2 regions of the Lentzea sp. NPDC058436 genome follow, and region 2 is predicted to be linked to the other one. Evidence: riboswitches for the same ligand, from Rfam matches in the RefSeq annotation. Region 2 holds a riboswitch; the other holds the start of a gene.
What was found. Region 2 has a riboswitch for thiamine pyrophosphate ahead of thiC (phosphomethylpyrimidine synthase ThiC). Riboswitches for the same ligand answer to the same signal wherever they lie in the genome.

Region 1: linked by a shared signal. The riboswitch ahead of ACFWN2_RS32430 (thiamine ABC transporter substrate binding subunit) and the one ahead of thiC (phosphomethylpyrimidine synthase ThiC) in region 2 are both predicted to bind thiamine pyrophosphate.

The regions. Positions count from the first base shown of each region.
Region 1 covers NZ_JBHXLF010000012.1:137,137-149,116, reverse strand. Annotated here, with positions in the region: gene ACFWN2_RS32470 (sensor histidine kinase) at 1-69, opposite strand, end outside; gene ACFWN2_RS32465 (response regulator transcription factor) at 66-779, opposite strand; gene ACFWN2_RS32460 (outer membrane lipoprotein carrier protein LolA) at 936-2,009, shown strand; gene ACFWN2_RS32455 (ABC transporter ATP-binding protein) at 2,006-3,010, shown strand; gene ACFWN2_RS32450 (ABC transporter permease) at 3,007-3,813, shown strand; gene ACFWN2_RS32445 (SDR family oxidoreductase) at 3,810-4,565, opposite strand; gene ACFWN2_RS32440 (ABC transporter ATP-binding protein) at 4,578-5,528, opposite strand; gene ACFWN2_RS32435 (ABC transporter permease) at 5,528-7,135, opposite strand; gene ACFWN2_RS32430 (thiamine ABC transporter substrate binding subunit) at 7,111-8,109, opposite strand; TPP riboswitch at 8,104-8,214, opposite strand; gene ACFWN2_RS32425 (4a-hydroxytetrahydrobiopterin dehydratase) at 8,249-8,542, shown strand; gene ACFWN2_RS32420 (glycoside hydrolase family 88 protein) at 8,647-9,582, shown strand; gene ACFWN2_RS32415 (mannosyltransferase) at 9,499-10,713, opposite strand; gene ACFWN2_RS32410 (hypothetical protein) at 10,992-11,477, opposite strand; gene ychF (redox-regulated ATPase YchF) at 11,558-11,980, opposite strand, start outside.
Region 2 covers NZ_JBHXLF010000026.1:89,310-98,026, forward strand. Annotated here, with positions in the region: gene ACFWN2_RS41865 (FAD-dependent oxidoreductase) at 1-170, shown strand, start outside; gene thiS (sulfur carrier protein ThiS) at 167-367, shown strand; gene ACFWN2_RS41875 (thiazole synthase) at 369-1,124, shown strand; gene ACFWN2_RS41880 (MarR family winged helix-turn-helix transcriptional regulator) at 1,200-1,643, shown strand; gene ACFWN2_RS41885 (SRPBCC domain-containing protein) at 1,713-2,138, opposite strand; gene thiD (bifunctional hydroxymethylpyrimidine kinase/phosphomethylpyrimidine kinase) at 2,144-2,983, opposite strand; gene thiC (phosphomethylpyrimidine synthase ThiC) at 2,980-4,620, opposite strand; TPP riboswitch at 4,612-4,735, opposite strand; gene ACFWN2_RS41900 (LysE family translocator) at 5,446-6,048, opposite strand; gene ACFWN2_RS41905 (aldo/keto reductase) at 6,121-7,056, shown strand; gene ACFWN2_RS41910 (peptide deformylase) at 7,053-7,631, opposite strand; gene ACFWN2_RS41915 (DUF3263 domain-containing protein) at 7,740-8,018, shown strand; gene ACFWN2_RS41920 (LytR C-terminal domain-containing protein) at 8,018-8,617, shown strand.

The DNA.
Region 1 (11,980 bases), on a different contig from region 2:
CACCCCGGTGGCCACCACGGTGATGCGGAAGCGCAGTGTGCGCCGCAACCACCAGCGGCGAGGGTTCACCTGTTCCCCAGCGCGCTGTCGAGGTCCGGAGTGGACGCGATGTACCCGTGCCCGCGAATGGTCCGCACGACCTCGCCCGCCCCGACGGCCTCCAGCTTGCGCCGCAGGTACCCGACGTAGACCTCGACGGCGTTGCGGGTGGCGGCCTGCTCGTCCCCCCAGACGGTCCGCAGCAGCTCGTCCTTCGTCACCACGGACCCGGCGCGCGACGCCAGCACGTCGAGCACCGCGTACTCGCGCGGCGACAGCGACACGTCCTGCCCGCCCCAGCTGACCTCGCGCAGCCCGCGGTCGATCACCAGGTGCCCGAGCGTCAGCTTCCGGCGCGCCCCGCCCCCGCGCCTGAGCAACGCCCTGACCTGCGCGACCAGCACCACGAAGCTGAACGGCTTGACGAGGTACCCGTCGGCGCCGAGGTCGAGGCCGTCGGCCTGGTCGATCTCCCCGTCCTTGGCCGACACCATCAGCACGGGCGTGCGCACGCCGTCGGCCCGCATGCGCTGCAGCACCCGGTACCCGGACAGGCCGGGCAGCATGATGTCGAGCAGCACCACGTCGAACGCCCCCGTCAACGCGACCCGCAGCGCCGTGGGCCCGTCGGAGGCCGTGACGACCTCCATGCCCTCGGCCGACAGGCCGCGCTCCAACGCCCGGCGCACGCCGACTTCGTCGTCCACGACCAGCACTCGAGGCTTCACACCGCACAGCATGCCGCCCACGGCTCTCAGCTGCCCGCAAGATCTCAGCCGACTCTCAGAAAACAGCGTGCCGCGGGCGGGAAACCGCAGGTCGGAGTAGTCTCAGCTCCATCTCAGCAACCCACCACCAAGCTATGGGTACAAGCCCTTGGAGGAGGGGAACCACTGATGAACAAGCGAAAGGTGACCCTGGCCGCCGCGGCGGCCGGTGTGATCACCGGAGCGGCAGGCCTGAGCCTGCTCGCGATGCCGGCGGGTGCGGGCCAGCCGCCCACGCTGCCGGACGTCTCCCCGGAGTCGCTCGTCGAGCAGGTCCTGACGAGCAAGCCCGGAGCGTTCGGCGGCACCGTGCAGGTCGACAACAAGCTCGGCCTGCCGTCGATCGCGGAGATCCCGCAGCTCGCCGACGGCAAGCACAGCGCGCGGATCTGGACGGACGGCAACGGCAAGTTCCGCGCCGCACTGCCGAACGGCCAGTCCGAGCAGACCATCGTGAACGACGGCACGACCACGTGGTCGTGGAACTCCGCGGACAACGAGGTCACGAAGGCCGAGCACAAGGCCGACGAGCCGAAGCCGGCCGACGAGAAGGCGAAGTCGGTCGACCCGGCCGAGGCGGCCAAGCAGGTCGTCGGCCTGACCAAGGAGTTCAGCGACATCAGCGTCGACGGCACCGCGCGGGTCGCGAACCGTGCCGCCTACGAGCTCGTGCTGACCCCGAAGGCCAGCGAGAAGACGCTGATCCGCGAGGTGCGGATCGCCGTCGACTCGGAGCTGAAGATGCCGCTGCGCGTCGCCGTCCTGACCAACGGCACGGCGGAGCCCGCGGGCACCGTCGGGTTCACCGAGATCAACGTCGGCCCGCAGGACTCGAAGCTGTTCGAGTTCACGCCGCCGGCCAACGCCAAGGTGACCACGCCGGAGGCCAAGGAGGAGAAGGGTCGCGACCGCAAGCCCGAGCTGGGTCTTGAGCAGGCCCTGCAGGGCAAGGACCCGCAGATCTTCGGCACGGGCTGGGACACGGTCGTCGGCGCGAGGATTCCCGCCCAGGCCATGACGCAGGTTCCGGCCGAGGCGCAGGGTCTGGTCGACAGGTTCACCAAGAAGGTGAGCGGCTCCTGGGGTAGTGGCCAGCTGTTCAACACGAAGGTCGCCACGATCCTGATCGCGGACGACGGCCGTGTGGTCGCGGGTGCCGTTCCGGAGCAGGTCCTGTTCGACACGATCGGACAGGTGAAGTGACCACCTCGACCAGCGCGCCGGTGACAGCGCCTTCGAAGACCGCTGTCGCCGCGCGGACCAAGGGACTGCGCAAGGAGTACGGGAGCACGGTCGCCGTCGACCGCGTCGACCTCGAGCTGCCGGAAGGTGCCGTGCTCGGCATGCTGGGCCCCAACGGGTCCGGCAAGACGACCACGATCCGGATGCTGCTCGGGCTGGTCCGCCCCACGCAGGGGGAGATCGAACTGCTCGGAAGGCCGCTGCCTGAGGGAGCCGAGCAGGCGCTGCCCCACGTGGGCGCGCTGGTCGAGGGTCCGGGGTTCCACCCGTTCCTCAGCGGACGGGAGAACCTCGTCAGGTGTGCCGCGTTCGAGCCCTTGCTGCCTCGCAAGGAGATCAAGCAGGCGGTTGAGGACGCCATCGAACGCGTCGGGCTCGCGCAGGCGGCCCACCGCAGGTACCGGGGGTACTCGCTCGGCATGAAGCAACGTCTCGGCCTGGCCGCGGCGTTGCTCGTGCCGCGCAAGCTCGTCGTGCTCGACGAGCCGACCAACGGTCTCGACCCGGCCGGCACGCGGGAGATCCGCAAGATCATCGCGGAGCTGCACGAGGCCGGCAGCACGGTGCTGGTGTCCAGCCACCTGCTCAGCGAGGTCGAGGCGACGTGCACGCACGTGGCCGTGCTGCACCGCGGAACCGTTGTGGCGCAAGGAGAGCTGACCGAGCTCCTGCAGGCGGGGGGATCCGCTCTGCAGGTGATCACGCCGGACGTGGAAAAGGCGTTGAGCGCGCTGAGGCAGGCCAAGATCTCCGCACGGCCGCTCGGTGACGGCCTGCGCGTCGAGCTCGCGGGGACGAGCGCGCCGCAGGTGATCGAGACGCTCGTGCAGGGCGGCGCCCGCGTCTTCGAGGCGACGCGCTGGAAGACCGGTCTGGAGGAGCTGTTCGCGCGGCTCACCGAGGCCGAGGAGGCCGAGCGCGGGATGTCCGCTGTGGACACGCTGGACGGGGGACGGCGATGATCACGCGTCAGTTCGGTTCCGAGGTGCGCTGGATGCTGCGCAGGCCGCGGACCATCATCGGGTTGTTCGGCCTGGTCCTGGTGCCGATCATCATCAGCTTCGGCATCTGGACCGCCGGCGGCGACGAGGGTGGCGGCGGGCCGGGGCTCGCCGCGATCATCCAGGGCAACGGCATGGTCGTGCCGATCTTCACGTTGTTCCTGTCGCTCAACCTGCTGCTGCCGCTGGTGGCGTCGATCTGGGCGGCGGACGGGCTCGCGGGCGAGGCACAGCACGGGACGTTGCGCGGCCTGCTGGTCGCGCCGGTGTCCCGCGTGCGGCTGCTGTTCGTGAAGCTCTTCGGCCTCACCGCGATGTCGTTGTTCGCCGTCACGCTGATGGCGGTCGTAGGCATCATCGCCGGCACCGCGTTCCTCGGCTCCGACGGCATGATGACGTTGTCCGGCACCACTTTGGGCACCGCCGAGGGCCTGCTGCGGATCGCGTTGTTCGTGGTGCTGGTGACGTTCCAGATGGTGTCGATCGGCGCGGTCGCCCTCGCCGTCTCGGCGACCACCGAGCACCCGCTGGTGGTGCAGGCGGCGACGATGACGTCGATCATCGTGTTCCAGGTGCTGTCGCAGTTCCCGTCGCTCGACTGGCTGCACCCGTTCCTGATCACGACGGGCTTCCCCGGGCTGATCGACGTGATGCGCGACCCGATCCCGCTCGACCAGATCTGGGACAGCACGCTGCTCGCCGGCTGCTACCTGCTGATCGGCACGGGCCTGGCCGCGATGCGCCTGATCACGAAGGACAACTAGCGCCGGAAACCGCCTTCGCTGTTGATCACCTGACCGGTGATCCAGGCAGCGTCGCCGGTGCACAGCCAGGAGATCAGCCGGGCGGCGTCGTCCGGCTGACCCCAGCGCCTGTGCGGCATCCGCTCGTTGACCAGTTCCGTGAGCTCCGGTCCGGCCCACCCCGTGTCGGTCGGGCCGGGGTTCACGGCGTTGACGGTGATGCCACGCTCGGCCAGCTCGTGCGACAGCGTCGCGACGATCGCCGCCAGCGCCCCCTTCGACGCCGCGTAGGCGACCTCGCCGGGCATCGGCCCGAGGTTCTGCCCGGACGTCAGGAACACCACCCGGCCACCGTCGTCCCCGGTCCACTGCTTGGCAAACGCTTGCGCGAGCAGGATCGACGACCGCGTGTTGACGGCGTAGTGCTCGTCGAGCATCACCGCCGTCAGCTCGCCCAACGCCCCGTCGCCACCGGACCGCGCGTGGTTGCACACCAGCACGTCGACCCGTCCGAAGACCTCGACGGCCGCGGCCACCAACTCCTCCGGCGCCTCGGGCCGGGCCAGGTCGACGCCCAGCCCCTGAGCACCCAGATCCCCCAACACCTCGCTCACGTCATCGGCGCCCCACGGCTGTGAGGCGTCGTGCGCGACGTGGTGCTGCACGAACAGCTCGGCGCCCAGCCCGCGCAGCCGCGAGGCGATCGCGTAGCCGATTCCCTGCCGCCGGCTCACACCCGTGACCAGCGCGACGCGTCCTTCAAGAAGTCCCATAGGGCTCCATGACTACCCGACGCGCGCGACGCCGTCCAAGTCAATTGCGAGCCGCACGCGGTCGCCGACGGACACCGGCCCCACGGCCTCGTACTCCTCGCCGCCGATCTCCACGAGCAGCCGCACGTGATCACGCCGGTGGACCCGTTCGACGACGGTGCCCTCCAGGAGCCCGTCGGAGTCGACCCGCAGCGCCGTGGCCCGCAGCCCGACCCGTTCGACGTCCAGCCCGACGAACGAGCCGGGCACGAACTTGTTGCAGCCCAGGAACTTCGCCGTCTCCACGTCGACCGGTGACGACCACACCTCTGCCGGTGGCCCGACCTGGACGATCCGGCCGCGCGACATGATCGCCACGCGGTCGGCCAGCATGAACGCCTCGTCGTGGTCGTGCGTCACTACCAGGGCCGTGGTCGCGGCCTCTCGCAGCAACCGCGCCAGGTCGACCGCGAGCTGTTCGCGCAACGCCCTGTCCAGCGCCGACAGCGGTTCGTCCAGCAGCAGCAACCGGGGCGACGGCGCCAAAGCCCGTGCCAGCGCGACCCGTTGCTGCTCACCGCCGGACAGCTGCGTGACCCGGCGATCGGCATAGCCTTCGAGCCCGACCAGTTCCAGCAGCGACAGCACGCGCTTGTCGCGCGCCTCGCGCTCGGTCTTCTTCATCCGCAGGCCGAACGCCACGTTCCCCGCGACCGTGCGGTGCGGGAACAGCTGGCCGTCCTGGAACACGAGCCCGAACTCACGGCGGTGCACCGGAACGCCGGCCAGGTCGGCGGAGTCCCACCGCACCGCACCGGAAGAGGGCTTCTCCAGCCCCGCGACCGTGCGCAGCAACGTCGACTTCCCGCAGCCGGACGGCCCGAGCAGCGCGACGACCTCGCCGTCCGCCACCTCCAGCGACACGTCCGACACCGCGGCCGTCTGTCCATAGCGGACGGTGATCGAGTCCAGTTCCAGTGCCATCAGAACTCCCCGCTGCTCGGCACGCGCAACCGTTCGATCAGCAGCACGCACCCGACCGTCACGACCATCAGCAGCGCGCACGCCGCGTAGGCCATCTGGCTGTTCAACTCCCCCGGCCGCGACATCAGCCGCGCGATCACCACCGGCAGCGTCGGCGCGTCCGGGCGGGCCAGGAAGCTCGTCGCCCCGAACTCCCCCAGCGCCACCACGTACCCGAATCCCGCTGCCGCAACCAAAGACCGGCCGACCAGCGGCAGGTCGACCTCACGCCACACGCGCGCCGGAGATGCACCCAGGGTCGCCGCCGCCTGCCGCAGCCGTTCGTCGACCGCCCTCAGCACCGGCAGCACCATCCGCACGATCAACGGCGTCACCACCAGCGCCTGGGCCAGCGGCACCAGCATCGGCGACGTGCGGAAGTCGCCGGGCAGCGCGTCCATCGTGATCAGGTAGCCGAAGCCGACCGTCACAGCAGACACCCCGAGCGGCAGCATCAGCGCGGTGTCGAGCACCTCGGCGAACCGTGCCCCCGACCGGCGCAACCCGACCAGCACGACAGCCGAGAACACCCCGACCACCAACGCCACCAGGGTCGCGTCGAAGGCCGTCCGCAACGAGTTCACCGCCGCGTCGATCCCGGTCACCGCCAGCGTTCCCCGGTCACCACGGGTGTTCAGCGCGACGTACCCGGCGAAGCTCCAGCCGTCCCGTGTGGACAGTGACCGGGTGATCAACCCGACGACCGGCGTCAGCAGCGCCACCACGACGGCGAACGCGGCGGCCACCACGTACCACTCACCGCCGGTGGGCGTACGGGCCAGCTCTTCCCTGCCCCGCAACGCCAGCGCGGTCTCGCGCCGACGCCGGGCCAACGCGCCCAGCACCAGCACGGCGAGCACCGCGGCGAACTGCAGCAACGACAGCGCGGCCGCCCCGGACAGGTCGAACAGCTCGACCGTCCGCAGGTAGATCTCGGTCTCCAGCGTCCGGTACCGCGCCCCGCCCAGCACCAGCACGACGCCGAAACTCGTGGCGCAGAACAGGAACACCACCGCCGCGGCCGACCCGATCGCCGGTGCCAGCGCGGGCAGCACGACCGACACGAACGCCCGCGGCCGTGACGCGCCGAGCGCACGGGCCGCGTCCTCAGCGCGTCGATCCGTGTGCGCCCACAGCCCACCGACGGTCCGCGCGACCACGGCGACGTTGAAGAACGCGTTGGCCAGCACGATCGGCAGCACCCCGCCGTCCGGCCAGAACGTCCGGAAGGCCAGGCCCACCACCACGGTCGGCAGCACGAACGGCACCATCACGGCCGCCCGAACCAACCCCAGGCCACGGATCTTGCAGCGCGCCAGCACGAACGCGAGCGGCATCCCGGCGACGACCGCCACGACCGTCGACGCCAGTGCCTGCCCGAGCGTGAAGCCGACGAGCTCCCACGTGTCCGCCTCGAAGACCGCGGCGAGCACACCGCCCTCGCGCAGGCCGAGGTTGACGATCGCGAGAACGGGCCAGGCGAAGAAGAGCGCGAGGAAGGCCAGCGGCAGCAGTGCCGCCGCCGACCAGCCCGTGCGCGAACTCAGCCCTGCACGAGCTTGCGCCACTGCTCGACCCACGCTTCGCGGTTGTCCTTCACCTTGTCCGCGGGCAGCGACTGCGGCGAAGACGGCAACGGAGCGTCCTTGGCCCACGACTCGGGCAGCGCGACGCCCTCACGAGACGGGTAGACGTACATCTGCTCGGCCACCTGGGCCTGGAACTTCTCGCCCAGCAGGAAGTCGAGGACCTTCTTGGCATCCTCGGTGTTCTTGGCGCCGGACAGCACACCCGCGTACTCGACCTGGCGATAGCAGGTGTCCAGCACGGCCTTGGTCTTGCCGCCCTCTGCCGACGGCGACGACGCGTACGACACGACGATCGGCCGCGTGCCCTTGGTGGCCGAGAACTCCTGGTTGTAGGCCTCTTCCCAGCCGCTCACGACCTTGACGCCGTTGGCCTTGAGCTTGGTCCAGTACTCCTGCCAGCCGTTCTCGCCGTACTTGGCGATCGTGCCGAGCAGGAACGCGAGACCGGGCGACGACGTGGCCGGGTTCTCGACGACCAACTGGTCCTTGAACTTCGGGTCCACCAGGTCGTCGTACGACTTCGGCTCGCCGGCGGTGAGCTTCGCCGGGTCGATGTTCAGGCACACGTCACCGACGTCGACGGCCTGGAGCCGGTTCGTGTCGTCCGCCTTGTACCGCTGGGCGCCCTTCGAGGCCTCCGGCGAGGCGTACTCGGCGAACACGCCCTCGCTCAGAGCGCGCGACGCGAACGTCGAGTCGACGCCGAACGCGACGTCGCCGATCGGGTTCGCCTTGGTCAGCACCAGCTTGTTCGTCAGCTCGCCCGCGTCACCGCTCGCGAGCTGCTTCACGGTGATGCCCGAGGACTTCTGGAACTCGTCCAGCACCTCCTGCTTCACCGCGAACGAGTCGTGGGTCACCAGCGTGACCTCGTGCGACTGCGGCGCGGTCGACGTGCCGGCCGAGCAGCCCGTCAGCGCCAGAGCAGCGAAAACAGCACAAATCCTTCTCACAGCGAAACCTCTCCCTACGCCGGTATGACCCGGATCAGGTGGACGGTCGAGGGCTTGCGAGCCCTCCTCTCAGCCCGGCGCTTCACCGGACTCCCGTGGCAAACGCGCAGCTTACGTGACGTGGTGGGACGATCAGGACATGGCCGAGCTGTTGAGCGACGATCAGTTGAACGACGTGCTGCCCAAGCTGCCCGACTGGAGCGCCCAGGACGCGGCGCTGGTCCGGACCGTGGAGCTGGCGAGCTTCCCCCAAGCGATCATGGTCGTGAACCGGATCGCGGAGATCGCCGAGAACGACAACCACCACCCGGACATCGACATCCGGTACAAGACCCTCACATTTCGCCTGAGCACGCACTACAAGGGAGGAATCACCGCCCTCGACGTGACTCTCGCCGAAGAGATCGACGGAGTCCTGGACGCCCTGAGCTGATTCGGTCAAGATGTGCGCTGCCGCCGCCCGCGGAAATGAGAGGGAACACCCTCATGCGGTTGCGCACATCACTTTTCGTCTTGTTTTTTGCCGGGACGCTGACCGTGATTCCGGCCGCGGCTCAGGCCGTGCCGTGTGCCGTGACGGACACGATGATCAAGGCCAGCGCCACGTGGGTCACCAAGGGTGCCGATCTCGCGGCGAACAACTGGTCCAACGCGGGCTTCCACGTCGGCAACCTCGCGCAGGTGCGGACCACCGGGATCAGCAACCACAAGACGTGGCCGTGGGTGCAGGCGAACTCCTACCTGCTGCCGGTCGACCCGGCGGCCCCCTTCGCCCCGGACGCGCAGGCGACCGGTGAGCCGTACCTCGACGTGGCGTACTTCCACCCGGAGCCCGAGGTGCTGCAACCGTTGCGGGACAACCTGCGCGCCCAGGTGAAGGACGGCGGGAACCACTGGCGGTCGCCCGACGCGCTGAACATGGCGCTGCCGTCGTTCACGCGGATCGCGCTCGCCGACAACGACCAGGCGATGCTCGACTACTCGTTCCGGTCCTACCAAAGCCTGAAAGCCAGGACGTTCAACGAGTTCACGGGCCTGTGGAGCCTGAACGCGCAGACCAACGGCTGGGCCGTGCAGGGCTTGGCGAAGGCGATGCTCGCCCTCCCGGCCGACCACCCGTACCGCGCCGAGTACGCCAGGACGTTGTCCAAGAGCCTCAAGACGCTCAAGTTCCTGCAGCGCCACGACGGCTTCTGGGGCGCCACCGGCAAGGACTCGGCGGCCACCGCGATGATCACCTACGCGATCGCGGCCGGCATCAACGCGGGCGTGCTCGACCGCGCCACCTACCTGCCGCACGCCCAGAAGGGCTGGCAGGCGTTGCTGACCGCGCTCGACGCCGACGGACTGCTCGGCTGGACCGCGGCCCGCAACTCCTGGAGGCCCGCGTCAGCCGGCGACTCGGCTGGGTTCGCCGTCGGCAGCCTTCTCCTCGCCGGTCAGCAACTCGTCCCTCTTACGCCGGGTTGCTAGCCCGATCGCGACCAGCGTGAGCATGCCCGCGGCCGGATAGCCCCAGCCGAGCAGCACGAAGATCCACGGCCGCGGGAAGTCCCAGATGTTCGGCTGGGCGAGCAGCAGGAACGAGATCAGGTAGCCGCCGGTCAGCAGCACCCACAGGCCGGCGGTGATCTTGCAGAGCAGGTGTCCGCCCTCGTAGACCAGCCACAGCAGGGCGGGCACCATCCACACCCAGTGGTGGCTCCACGAGATCGGCGAGACGAGCAGGCCGAGCATCTGGACGCTGACGATCAACGCCAGCACGTCCTTGGTCCTGCTGACCGCGAACCACGTCAACGCGGCGGCGACGAGCACGGCGACGATGTAGATCGCCCCGGTCTTCACGTCGTAGCCGAACGTCCGGCTCAACGCGCCGCGCATCGACTGGTTGATCGCGCTGCCGACCGGCCCGACGCGACTCGCGTCACCGAAGAGCTGGAACCAGAACTTGTCCGACTGCGACGGTGAGATGGCCCAGCCGATGCCGTAGACGACGACAAAAGCGACGAACGACCACACCGCGGCCATCCACCGGCGCTGAATCAGGAAGTACAGCCCCGAAATCGCGGGCGTCAGCTTGATGCCCGCCGCGAACCCGACACCCGCGCCGCCGACCCAGTTGCGCACACTGGCGAGCGTGCCGATGAGGATCGCGACGAGCACCAGGTTGATCTGGCCGTAGTTGAGCGTGGTGCGGACCGGCTCGATCCACAGCGTCAGCGCGGTCCACAGCATCACGCGGCGCGGGTCCTGCAGCTTCAGCAGCTTCAGGGTGACGTGCACGATGTAGTAGAGGCAGCCCAGGCAGATCAGCTGCCAGATCCAGCGCGAGGCCTCCCACGGCACCCAGCTCATCGGCGTGAAGATCGCGGCCGCGAACGGCGGGTAGGTGAACGGCAGCGGGAACACGTCCGCGTACTGGTCGAGCCGCCACTCGTAGAGGTCGCCGGAGAACAGGTGCGGCGACCCGTTGCGGTACACCAGCAGGTCGATCATGGTCATCTTCGTCTGGAACGCGACCATGAACAGGTGCCCGAGCACCGACAACGCGAACAGCCACGGCGCTACGGAGAGCACTCGCGCTTCCACAGCACGGAGTTTCACCCCGAAAACGTTACCCGAGGCAACGTTCCGGGGTACCCCGGCGTCATAAGGACGGGAGAGATCGCAAGAGGGAGTTTTTCTGATCATGTCTGTTGATCTTGTTGTTGCCGCTGTCGCCGCTCTGGCCATGCTGGGGGTCGCGTTCGGAGTGTTCGCTGCTGCCGCACGCGCCAGGAACAACGTGTAAAACCGTTGTGAGACAAAACGAAGGGGGAGCCTCCACAAAGGAGACTCCCCCTTCACCGTTTCCGAGGGGAGGAACGGTGACTGTTGCGTCTTTAGAAGTAGTGCGCCCGGCCGCCGATCGGCTTGCCGACCGCGCCGAGGACGGCGAGGATCGCGCCGATCACCAGGAGCACCACGCCCAGCGTCGTCAGGATGCTGATACCCATCAGCCATCCGACGACGAGCAGAATCAGACCGAGGACGATCATTCCAACCTCCAGGTGGGGAATCCTGACGTAGAAATACCCGTCGGAGGTCGGTACAAACCTCGCGTCATACATTTGTCGCCGATGTAAAAGCTCCCGGACCTCGGCGGCCTCGGCCTGGCCCTGCTCCTCGTAGAGGGCCAGCGCCTCGGTGAGGTGTTCACGGGCCTGCGAGGGCTCGCCTGGGCCTTGGCCAGCAGCACGAGCCCGTCGGGCAGGTTGTGGGCCTCCCGGATCACCCGCATCAGCCGGATCGCCTCGCGATGGGCCTCGACGAGGCTCGCCGTCGAGCAGCACTTCCAACGGCCCCAGCACGCGGTACTCGACGATCACGTCGGACGAGTCCAGGGACGCGAGACCGGCTCTTCAGCACAGCAGCCCCCTCCCGAACGGGAAGGGGCTGCCGGAACGCGTCAGACGTTGAAGCGGAACTCCACCACGTCACCATCGGACATGACGTAGTCCTTGCCCTCCATGCGGACCTTGCCCGCCGCCTTCGCGTCGGCCTTCGACCCCGACGCGACCAGGTCGTCGAACGACACGACCTCGGCCTTGATGAAGCCGCGCTCGAAGTCCGTGTGGATCACGCCGGCGGCCTGCGGGGCGGTGGCGCCCTGCGGGATCGTCCAGGCGCGCGACTCCTTCGGGCCCGCGGTCAGGTAGGTCTGCAGGCCGAGGGTGTGGAAGCCGGCGCGGGCCAGGGCGTGCAGGCCCGGCTCGGTCTGGCCGATCGACTCCAGCAGCTCCAGGGCCTCTGCCTCTTCGAGCTCGATCAGCTCCGACTCGACCTTGGCGTCGAGGAAGACGGCGTCGGCCGGGGCCACGAGCTCGCGCAG
Region 2 (8,717 bases):
TGACCGAGGCCGCCGTGGGGTTCCGCGCGGGCAGCCCCGACAACGTTCCCGTCGTGCGGTGGCTTGAGCCCGGCGTGATCGCCGCGACCGGCCACCACCGCAACGGGCTCTTGCTGGCCCCGCACACCGCACGGCTCGTGGTCGGGCTGTTGGAGGGAGGAAGTTCGTGAGGGCGAAGGTGAACGGGACCTCCCGCGACCTGGCCGAGGGCACTTCGGTGGCCGCGGTCGTGACGCTGGTGGGCGCACCCGAGAAGGGCGTGGCGGTGGCCTTGGACGGCGCCGTGGTGCCGAAGGCGTTGTGGGACTCGACGATCGTGCCGGACGGCGGCGTGGTCGAGGTGCTGACCGCGGTCCAGGGAGGCTGACGTGGACGATCCGCTGATCATCGCGGGCAGGGAGTTCCGGTCCAGGCTCATCACCGGCACCGGCGGTGCCGCGAACCTCTCGGTGCTGGAACGGGCACTGGTCGCGTCCGGCACCGAGCTGACGACCGTGGCGATGCGCCGGGTCGACGCGGCCGGGCAGACCGGTGTGCTGGAGTTGTTGCGGCGCCTTGGAATCGAGGTCCTGCCGAACACCGCGGGCTGCCGCACGTCCGCGGAGGCCGTGCTGACCGCGCAGCTCGCGCGGGAGGCGTTGGAGACGAACTGGGTCAAGCTCGAAGTGGTCCACGACGAGGAGACCCTGCTGCCCGACCCGGTCGAGCTGCTGGACGCGGCCGAGCGGTTGGTGAACGACGGGTTCGTCGTGCTGCCCTACACCAACGACGATCCGGTGCTGGCCTTGAAGCTGCAGGACATCGGCTGCGCGACGGTCATGCCGTTGGGATCTCCCATCGGCACGGGACTGGGAATTCGGAACCCGCACAACATCGAGCTGATCACTTCCAGGGCATCTGTTCCAGTAGTTCTCGACGCGGGCATCGGCACGGCCTCCGACGCCGCCCTGGCGATGGAACTCGGCTGCTCAGCGGTACTTCTGGCGACCGCCGTCACACGAGCCCAGGACCCGGAACGGATGGGCGCCGCCATGCGTTGTGCGGTCGAGGGCGGACGGCTGGCGCGCTTGGCCGGACGAATTCCGCAGCGCTTTTGGGCCCAAGCGTCTTCGCCGGGTCTCTGAGTCGCTACCTTGGGTACTCACGTGTTGGGGGATGATTGAGCACTACGTAATTTCCGCCGAGGAGGACTACTAGCCGTGACAGCCCCCATTGACGCCGAGGTCGAGGACGCGACGGCGCGCCTGTACCTGGCGATCGGCCGGCTGGGCCGGTTGTTGCGCCGCACCGGTTCCCCCGGTCTCGGGCCCGGCGCGGTCTCCGCGCTGGCCACCCTCGCGCGCTGCGGCCCCATGCGCCTCGGCGACCTCGCGAACAAGGAGGGCGTGGCGCCACCGACGCTGTCCCGCATCGTCGCCGCGCTGGTCGAGGCCGGGTACGTGAAGCGCGAACCCGACCCGCAGGACGGCCGCGCGTGGCTCGCCACCCCCACGCCCGAGGGCGAGACGATGGTGTCCGGCGTGCGGTCCGCGCGGGTGCGCGAGCTGCAGCGGCGCATCGAACAGCTGACGCCGGAACACGTCGCGGCTCTGGTCAGCGCCCTGGACGCGCTGGAGACGCTCGTCGGCGAGGAGTCGAAGTAGCGCACGAAGTCCAGGACCGCCGGCACGCGGTGGGGAACCTCGTCCGAGGCTCCCGATCCCGGCGGTCTGTCAGACCCCTTCTGCCTGTGCCCGGACTAGCAGCGCCTGGTTGAAGGCGTCGAACTCGGCGACCAGCACCTCGCGGGTCTGCGCCAGCACGTCCGCGGCCATCGTGCCGGTGAACGACTCCACGTTCACCAGTCGCGTGCCGCTCTCGACTTCGCTGAGCTCCCAGCGGTGGCGCCCGAAGAACGTCTCCGGGTCGCCGCCCTGGGAGGCCAGCACGTACTTCTCGGCCGAGGTGATCTCACCGTCGAAGTCGCGTTCGAACGGCGTGCCCTTGGCCGCCTTCACCTTCGTCCTCACCCCGTCGACCCGCGTGTACTCCATGACGGGGTTCCACCTCGCGTAGCCCGCGTAGTCGATCAGCACGCGCCACACGTCGTCGATCGGCGCCGGGATGACCAGTTCGGTCCTGACCTCGTTGTTCTGCACGGTTGTCAAGCATGCTGGGCCGGTCCAGCGGTTTTTTCGAGCCGCCAGAACGGCGAGACCGGGCCGGAACCCGCACCCAGCGGATACGCCGTGGCCACCGAGCGGACGATGAACTCCTTGCCGAACCGCACCGCTTCCGGCACCGTCGCACCCTTCGCGAGCGCCGAACTGATCGACGACGCCAACGTGTCACCGCTGCCGTGCGTGTGCTCGGTGTCGTAGCGAGGCCCGGGGAGTTCGATGAACTCACGTCCGTCGTAGAGCAGGTCGAGGCACTCCGGGTCGTCCCACATGTGGCCGCCCTTCACGAGCACCCACTGCGGACCCATGGCGTGCAACGCCTCCGCCGCGACGCGCTGGTCCTCGCGGTCCTTCACCGCGATTCCGGTGATCAGCCGCACCTCGTCGAGGTTCGGCGTCACCAGCGTTGCGCGCGGGAACAACAGGCCGCGCAACGCGTCCAGTGCGTTGTCGGCCAGCAGTTGGTTGCCGTGCATGGATGCCGAGACCGGGTCGACGACGAGCGGGATCCTCCCCGCCCCGATCCCGACGCGGTCCAGTGCCGGCGTGATGGCCTCGATGATCTGCGCCGATGCCAGCATGCCGGTCTTCGCCGCCTGCAGACCGATGTCCTCGGCGACCGAGACGATCTGCGCCGCGACGGTGTCCGCCGGGATCTCGACGACACCCGTGACGCCCAACGAGTTCTGGACCGTCACGGCCGTCAGCGCGACGCAGCCGTGCACTCCGCAGGCGAAGAACGTGCGGAGGTCGGCCTGGATGCCCGCACCACCGCCGGAATCGCTTCCGGCGATGGTGAGCACCCGAGGGGGTGCCTCGGTCACGTGGTCTCCACGACCGGCAGGTAGACCTTGTTGCCGGTGTCCGCGAACTCACCGGACTTCTCGGCCATGCCCGCCTCGATCGCCTCCACTGTGGACAGTCCGCGCTCCTCGGCGTAGCGCCGCACGTCCTGCGTGATCTTCATGGAGCAGAACTTCGGCCCGCACATCGAGCAGAAGTGCGCCGTCTTCGCCGGTTCCGCGGGAAGTGTCTCGTCGTGGAACGAGCGTGCGGTGTCCGGGTCGAGCGACAGGTTGAACTGGTCCTCCCACCGGAACTCGAAGCGCGCCTTGGACAACGCGTCGTCCCAGTCCTGCACGCCGGGGTGGCCCTTGGCGAGGTCCGCCGAGTGCGCCGCGATCTTGTACGTGATCACGCCGGTCTTCACGTCGTCGCGGTTCGGCAGGCCGAGGTGCTCCTTCGGCGTGACGTAGCAGAGCATCGCGGTGCCGAGCCAGCCGATCTGCGCCGCGCCGATCGCGGACGTGATGTGGTCGTACGCCGGCGCGATGTCCGTGGCCAGCGGCCCGAGGGTGTAGAACGGCGCCTCGCCGCACCACTCCTCCTCCAGCCGGACGTTCTCGGCGATCTTGTGCATCGGCACGTGGCCGGGGCCCTCGATCATGACCTGGACGTCCTTCGCCCGTGCGATGTGCGTGAGCTCGCCCAGCGTCCTGAGCTCGGCGAACTGCGCCTCGTCGTTGGCGTCCGCGATCGAACCCGGCCGCAGCCCGTCACCCAGCGAGAACGTGATGTCGTAGGTGCGCAGGATGTCGCAGAGCTCCTCGAAGTGCGTGTAGAGGAAGCTCTCCTTGTGGTGTGCGAGGCACCACCCGGCCATGATCGCCCCGCCGCGCGAGACGATGCCGGTGACGCGCTTGGCCGTCAGCGGCACGTACCGCAGCAGCACGCCCGCGTGCACGGTCATGTAGTCGACGCCCTGCTCCGCCTGCTCGATCACGGTGTCGCGGTAGATCTCCCACGACAGCGCCGCCGGATCGCCGTTGACCTTCTCCAGCGCCTGGTAGATCGGCACGGTGCCGATCGGCACCGGCGAGTTGCGCAGGATCCACTCGCGCGTCTCGTGGATCCGCTTGCCGGTGGACAGGTCCATGATCGTGTCGGCACCCCAGCGGGACGCCCACACCATCTTGTCGACCTCGTCCTCGATCGACGACGACACCGCGGAGTTGCCGATGTTGGCGTTGATCTTCACGAGGAACTTCTTGCCGATGATCATCGGCTCGGCCTCGGGGTGCTTGCGGTTCAACGGGATCACCGCACGTCCGATGGCCACCTCCTCGCGCACGAACTCCGCGTCGAGGTTCTCCCGCGTCGCGATGTAGCGCATCTCCGGGGTGATGATCCCGGCCTTCGCGTACGCGAGCTGGCTGACAGCTCCGTTGATCGGTTCCCGTGCGGCGATCCACTCCGACCTCAGGCCGGGCAGTCCACTGTGGACGTCGATCGTCGCGTTGTCGTCGGTATACGGACCGGAAGTGTCGTACAGATCGACATGTTCGCCGTTGGTCAGTTCCACCCTGCGGAAAGGCACACCATCGCGGTACACCTTGCGCGAGCCCGAGATGGGGCCCGTGGTCACACTGGGCTTGACCGAACGGTCGTCAAGTGCCGTCACGACATTCCTCCCTACGCCGGCATTACCCGGTCAGGTTCAGGCGGTCGGTGACACCGGCACTACGGCCAGTCACCCTCTCAGCCCGCTTCAGGCGCGAGCTCCCGCGTTCTTGTTGAGTTGTCGAGAACCGACCATAGTCAGAGCGCGCCGCAGCTGCCAAGGGCGTCGTTTGCCCCTAATCTCTTCCCCGTGGCTGATCACCAGCCGTTCCCGCCCGGCGCGCGTCGCGGTCAGCGACCCGCCGTGGTCTCGGCATGCCCTTCCTGCGGCGAACTCGCTGGTCGGGGCTATCCCGACTGCGGCTTCTGCGCGGAGCTCCTCGACCAGTTCTGGCTCGCCGACTGGGAGGCGCTGAGGACGTCGTCGCAGCTCGCCGACCGGGAGCTGGCCGAACTCGTGACCTCGGCGGACGTCGGCCAGTACCCGTGGACGTGCGTCGACTGGGCGATGACGCTGCTGGCGTGCTCGCGCTGCGGCGCCGAGCTGGGCACGGGGCCGGTCGAGTGCGTGCGGTGCGCGGTCACCGAGGAGCGCCGGTGGAACTGGGACCATGCCGCGCACCCGTACACGATGAGCGCGAACGAGCACCTGCTGCGCGTCGCCCGAGCCGCCCTGCGCGCACCTCACCGGCGCCGTCCGGCCGTCGTTCAGGCCTGGCAGCTGGTGCTGCCGTTCCTGATCGCCGGTGAGGTGATCGAGTTCGGGCGCCTGGACCGCATCCGCGCGCACGTGCTGGCCGGCGGCTACGCGTCGATGGCCGCCTGCCACACCTTCGCCGAGCTCGCCGGGCTGCCCGAGCTGTTCTGGCGTCGCGGTGAGCCGAACTCAACGCGGGTCGAGTACCAGCCGGACTCCGAGCGCCAGCAGCACGCCGCCCGACAGCTTCTCGAGCGCGGGACGGACGCGCGGCCTGCTCAGCCAGCCGCGGATGGTGTGCAGGACCGACACGATGATCAGGTACCAGACGGTGTCGATCAGGACCCAGCCGACGGCGAGGAAGAGCAGAACCCCCTTGCCGGCCTCCCCGGCAGGCACGAACTGCGGTAGGAACGAGATCGCGAACACGCCGAGCTTCGGGTTGGCGAGGTTCACGACCAGACCGCTGCGGAACGCGTGGCTCGCGGGCGGCGGTTCGGCGTCGGGCAGGCTCTTGCTGATCAGAGCCTTGACGCCCAGGTAGATCAGGAAGACCGCGCCCGCGATTCTCAGGCCGTGGTAGGCGATCTCGGACGCCGTGAGCAGGACTGACAGGCCCAAGGCCGCGGCGATCGCCCAGCAGGCGACGCCGACCTCCATGCCGAACACCGTCGCCAGCGCGGCTTTTCGCCCGTGCACCGACTGTCGCAGGACCATGGCTGTGCCAGGTCCGGGCGACAGTGCGATGAGGAACGAGGCCGCGACGAAGGCGACGATGTTTTCGAGTGGCATGCCTCTGATGGTGGCTGGTGGTCGCAACTTGTTTCTTGACCTGGAGCGCGCTCCAGGATGTTCGGTGGTGCCATGACCTTGGAACTGGGGAAGCTGGGATTCGGCACGTGGGCCATGGGTGGCCCGATGACGTTCGAGGGGCAGCCGGTCGGCTGGGGTCCGACGGATGACTCCGAGTCGCTGAAGGCGTTGCGCAGGGGCTTCGACCTGGGCGTTCGACTGGTCGACACGGCGGACGTCTACGGCTGCGGGCACTCCGAGACGTTGGTGGGGCAAGCGTTTGCGGACGTGCGGGACGAGGTCGTGATCGCGACCAAGTGGGGCGACGAGTTCGACCCTGCGAAGCGCGAGCTGACGGGGTACAACGGAACCGTCGAGTACCTGCGCCGCGCCGTCGAGGGGTCGTTGCGGCGACTGGGCACCGACCGGATCGACCTGTACCAGCTGCACCTCGGCGGCCTGGGGCTCGACGAGGCGGCGCTGCTGCGCGACGAGTGCGAGGCGCTGGTGGCCGCGGGCAAGATCCGCGCTTACGGGTGGAGCACCGACGACCCCGAGCGGGCGCGGTTCTTCTGCGAGGGCGAGCACGGCGTGGCCGCGCAGGCCGACATCAACGTGCTGTTCGACAACCCCGAGATGTACGCGGGGGAGTACGCGGTGCTGTGCCGCCGCCCGCTCGCGATGGGGCTGCTGGCGCGCGAGACGTTCTCCGAGCTGCCGTTGGACGACGTGCGCGCATCGGACCCTGCCTGGCTGCTGTTCTTCGAGGACGGCAAGCCGACGCCCGCGTACTTCGAGGCGCGGGAGGCCGTTCGCGACGTGCTGACGTCAGGTGGCCGGACGCTGGTGCAGGGCGCGCTGGCGTGGTTCTGGGCGCGTTCTCCCCGCCTGGTGCCGATCCCGGGCGTGCGGACGGTGGCACAGGTCGAGGAGAACGCTCGCGCGCTGGAGTTCGGTCCGTTGAGCGTCGAGGAACTGGCCCAGGTGGAGACGGTGCTCCGGCCTTAGTCCTCGTCCTCGTCGAAGTTGGCCGGGTCGTTCGGGTCCCACGAGAGGCCCGGCTGGTTCCACTCGTTGTCGCGCAGCATCCGCTTGGCCTCCTTCCGGTACCGGCCGGTGAGGCGGTCGGTGTAGAGGTAACCGTTGAGGTGGTCCGTCTCGTGCTGCAGGCAACGCGCGAAGAAGCCGGTGCCCTCGGCCTCGAACGGCTCGCCGTCGATGCCCACGCCGACCACCTTCGCCCATTGGGCGCGTCCGGTCGGGTACGCCTCGCCGGGCACGCTCAGGCAGCCCTCGAAGTCGTCGTCCGGGTCCGGCATGGTCTCCGGGATCTCGGAGGTCTCCAGCACCGGGTTGCAGATCACGCCGCGGTGCTGCACACCCTGGTCGTCCGGGCAGTCGTAGACGAAGACCCGCAGGTCGAAGCCGATCTGGTTGGCCGCGAGCCCCACTCCGCGAGCAGCTGCCATCGTCTCGAACATGTCGTCGACGAGGGTCTTCAACTCGGTGTCGAACTCGGTGACCTCGCGCGTCGGGTTGTGGAGCACGGGGTCGCCGGCGATGCGGATGCGGTGGACGGCCATGGCTGAACTTTATGCGGTCCAAAACTGTCGGTGTCGCGCGGTACGTTGGAACGATCACGTGATTGAATTGCCCGCACCTGAGATGGTGTGGCGACCGTGGGGAGCCAGATGGATCACGCCGAGACGCTCACCTCCGCTGACGGGCTGACCAGCCGCGAACGCACGATGCTCGCGTTCGAACGCCAGTGGTGGAAGTACTCGGGATCCAAGGAACAGGCCATCAGGGAACTGTTCGACATGTCCGCGACCCGCTACTACCAGTTGCTCAACGCGCTCGTTGAATCCGAAGCCGCCCTGGCCGCAGATCCGATGCTCGTCAAACGGCTGCGCGGCGTCCGGACAGGCCGCCAAAGGGTTCGCGCCCGCGCCAGGAGCACCGAGGACTGATGACCTCCCCCGAGTCCGCAAGCCCGTCCCGTCCGGCCAAGGCAGCAGGCTTCGCCCTGCTCGGCGTCGCCGCCGTCGCGTTGGTGATCGGAGTCGTCTCGCTCTTCGGCGGTGGCTCCTCCGACGACACACCACCCGTGGCGGAGGGGTCGTCTACCGCGCCTCCGGCTTCTACTTCTTCTTCTGCTTCCTCGTCTGAGGCTCCGGCCTCGACTTCGTCGTCGCCGGTTACTACTACGGCTTCGCCTACTGCACCTGCTTCTTCTGTGCCGCCTCCGCCTGTTACGCAGCCTGGGGTTACGAAGGCTCCGGTTCGGGTTTACAACAACTCGACTATCACCGGGTTGGCTTCCAAGGCTTCTGATGAGGTTCGGGCCAACGGGTGGGAGGTTGCTGAGACCGGCAACTACGCCGGTGGGACCATTCCCACCACCACCGTTTACTACCGGCCTGGGACCGAGGAAGAGGCTGCGGCCAAGGAGTTGGCTTCGGTGTTGCGGGCTCGGGTGGAGCCTCGGTTCGACGGGATCCAGGCTGCTGCTTCCGGGGTGATTTTGATCGTCACCAATGACTATCAGGGTGCTTCTAAGAACAAGTAGCCCGTTTTGTGCGGGTGGTTGTTTGCGTGCGGCCTGGTCGCGTTGCGTGCTTCCCCTGGGGGCTCTGCCCCCAGACCCCCGGCAATCTGAAATGGGGGGT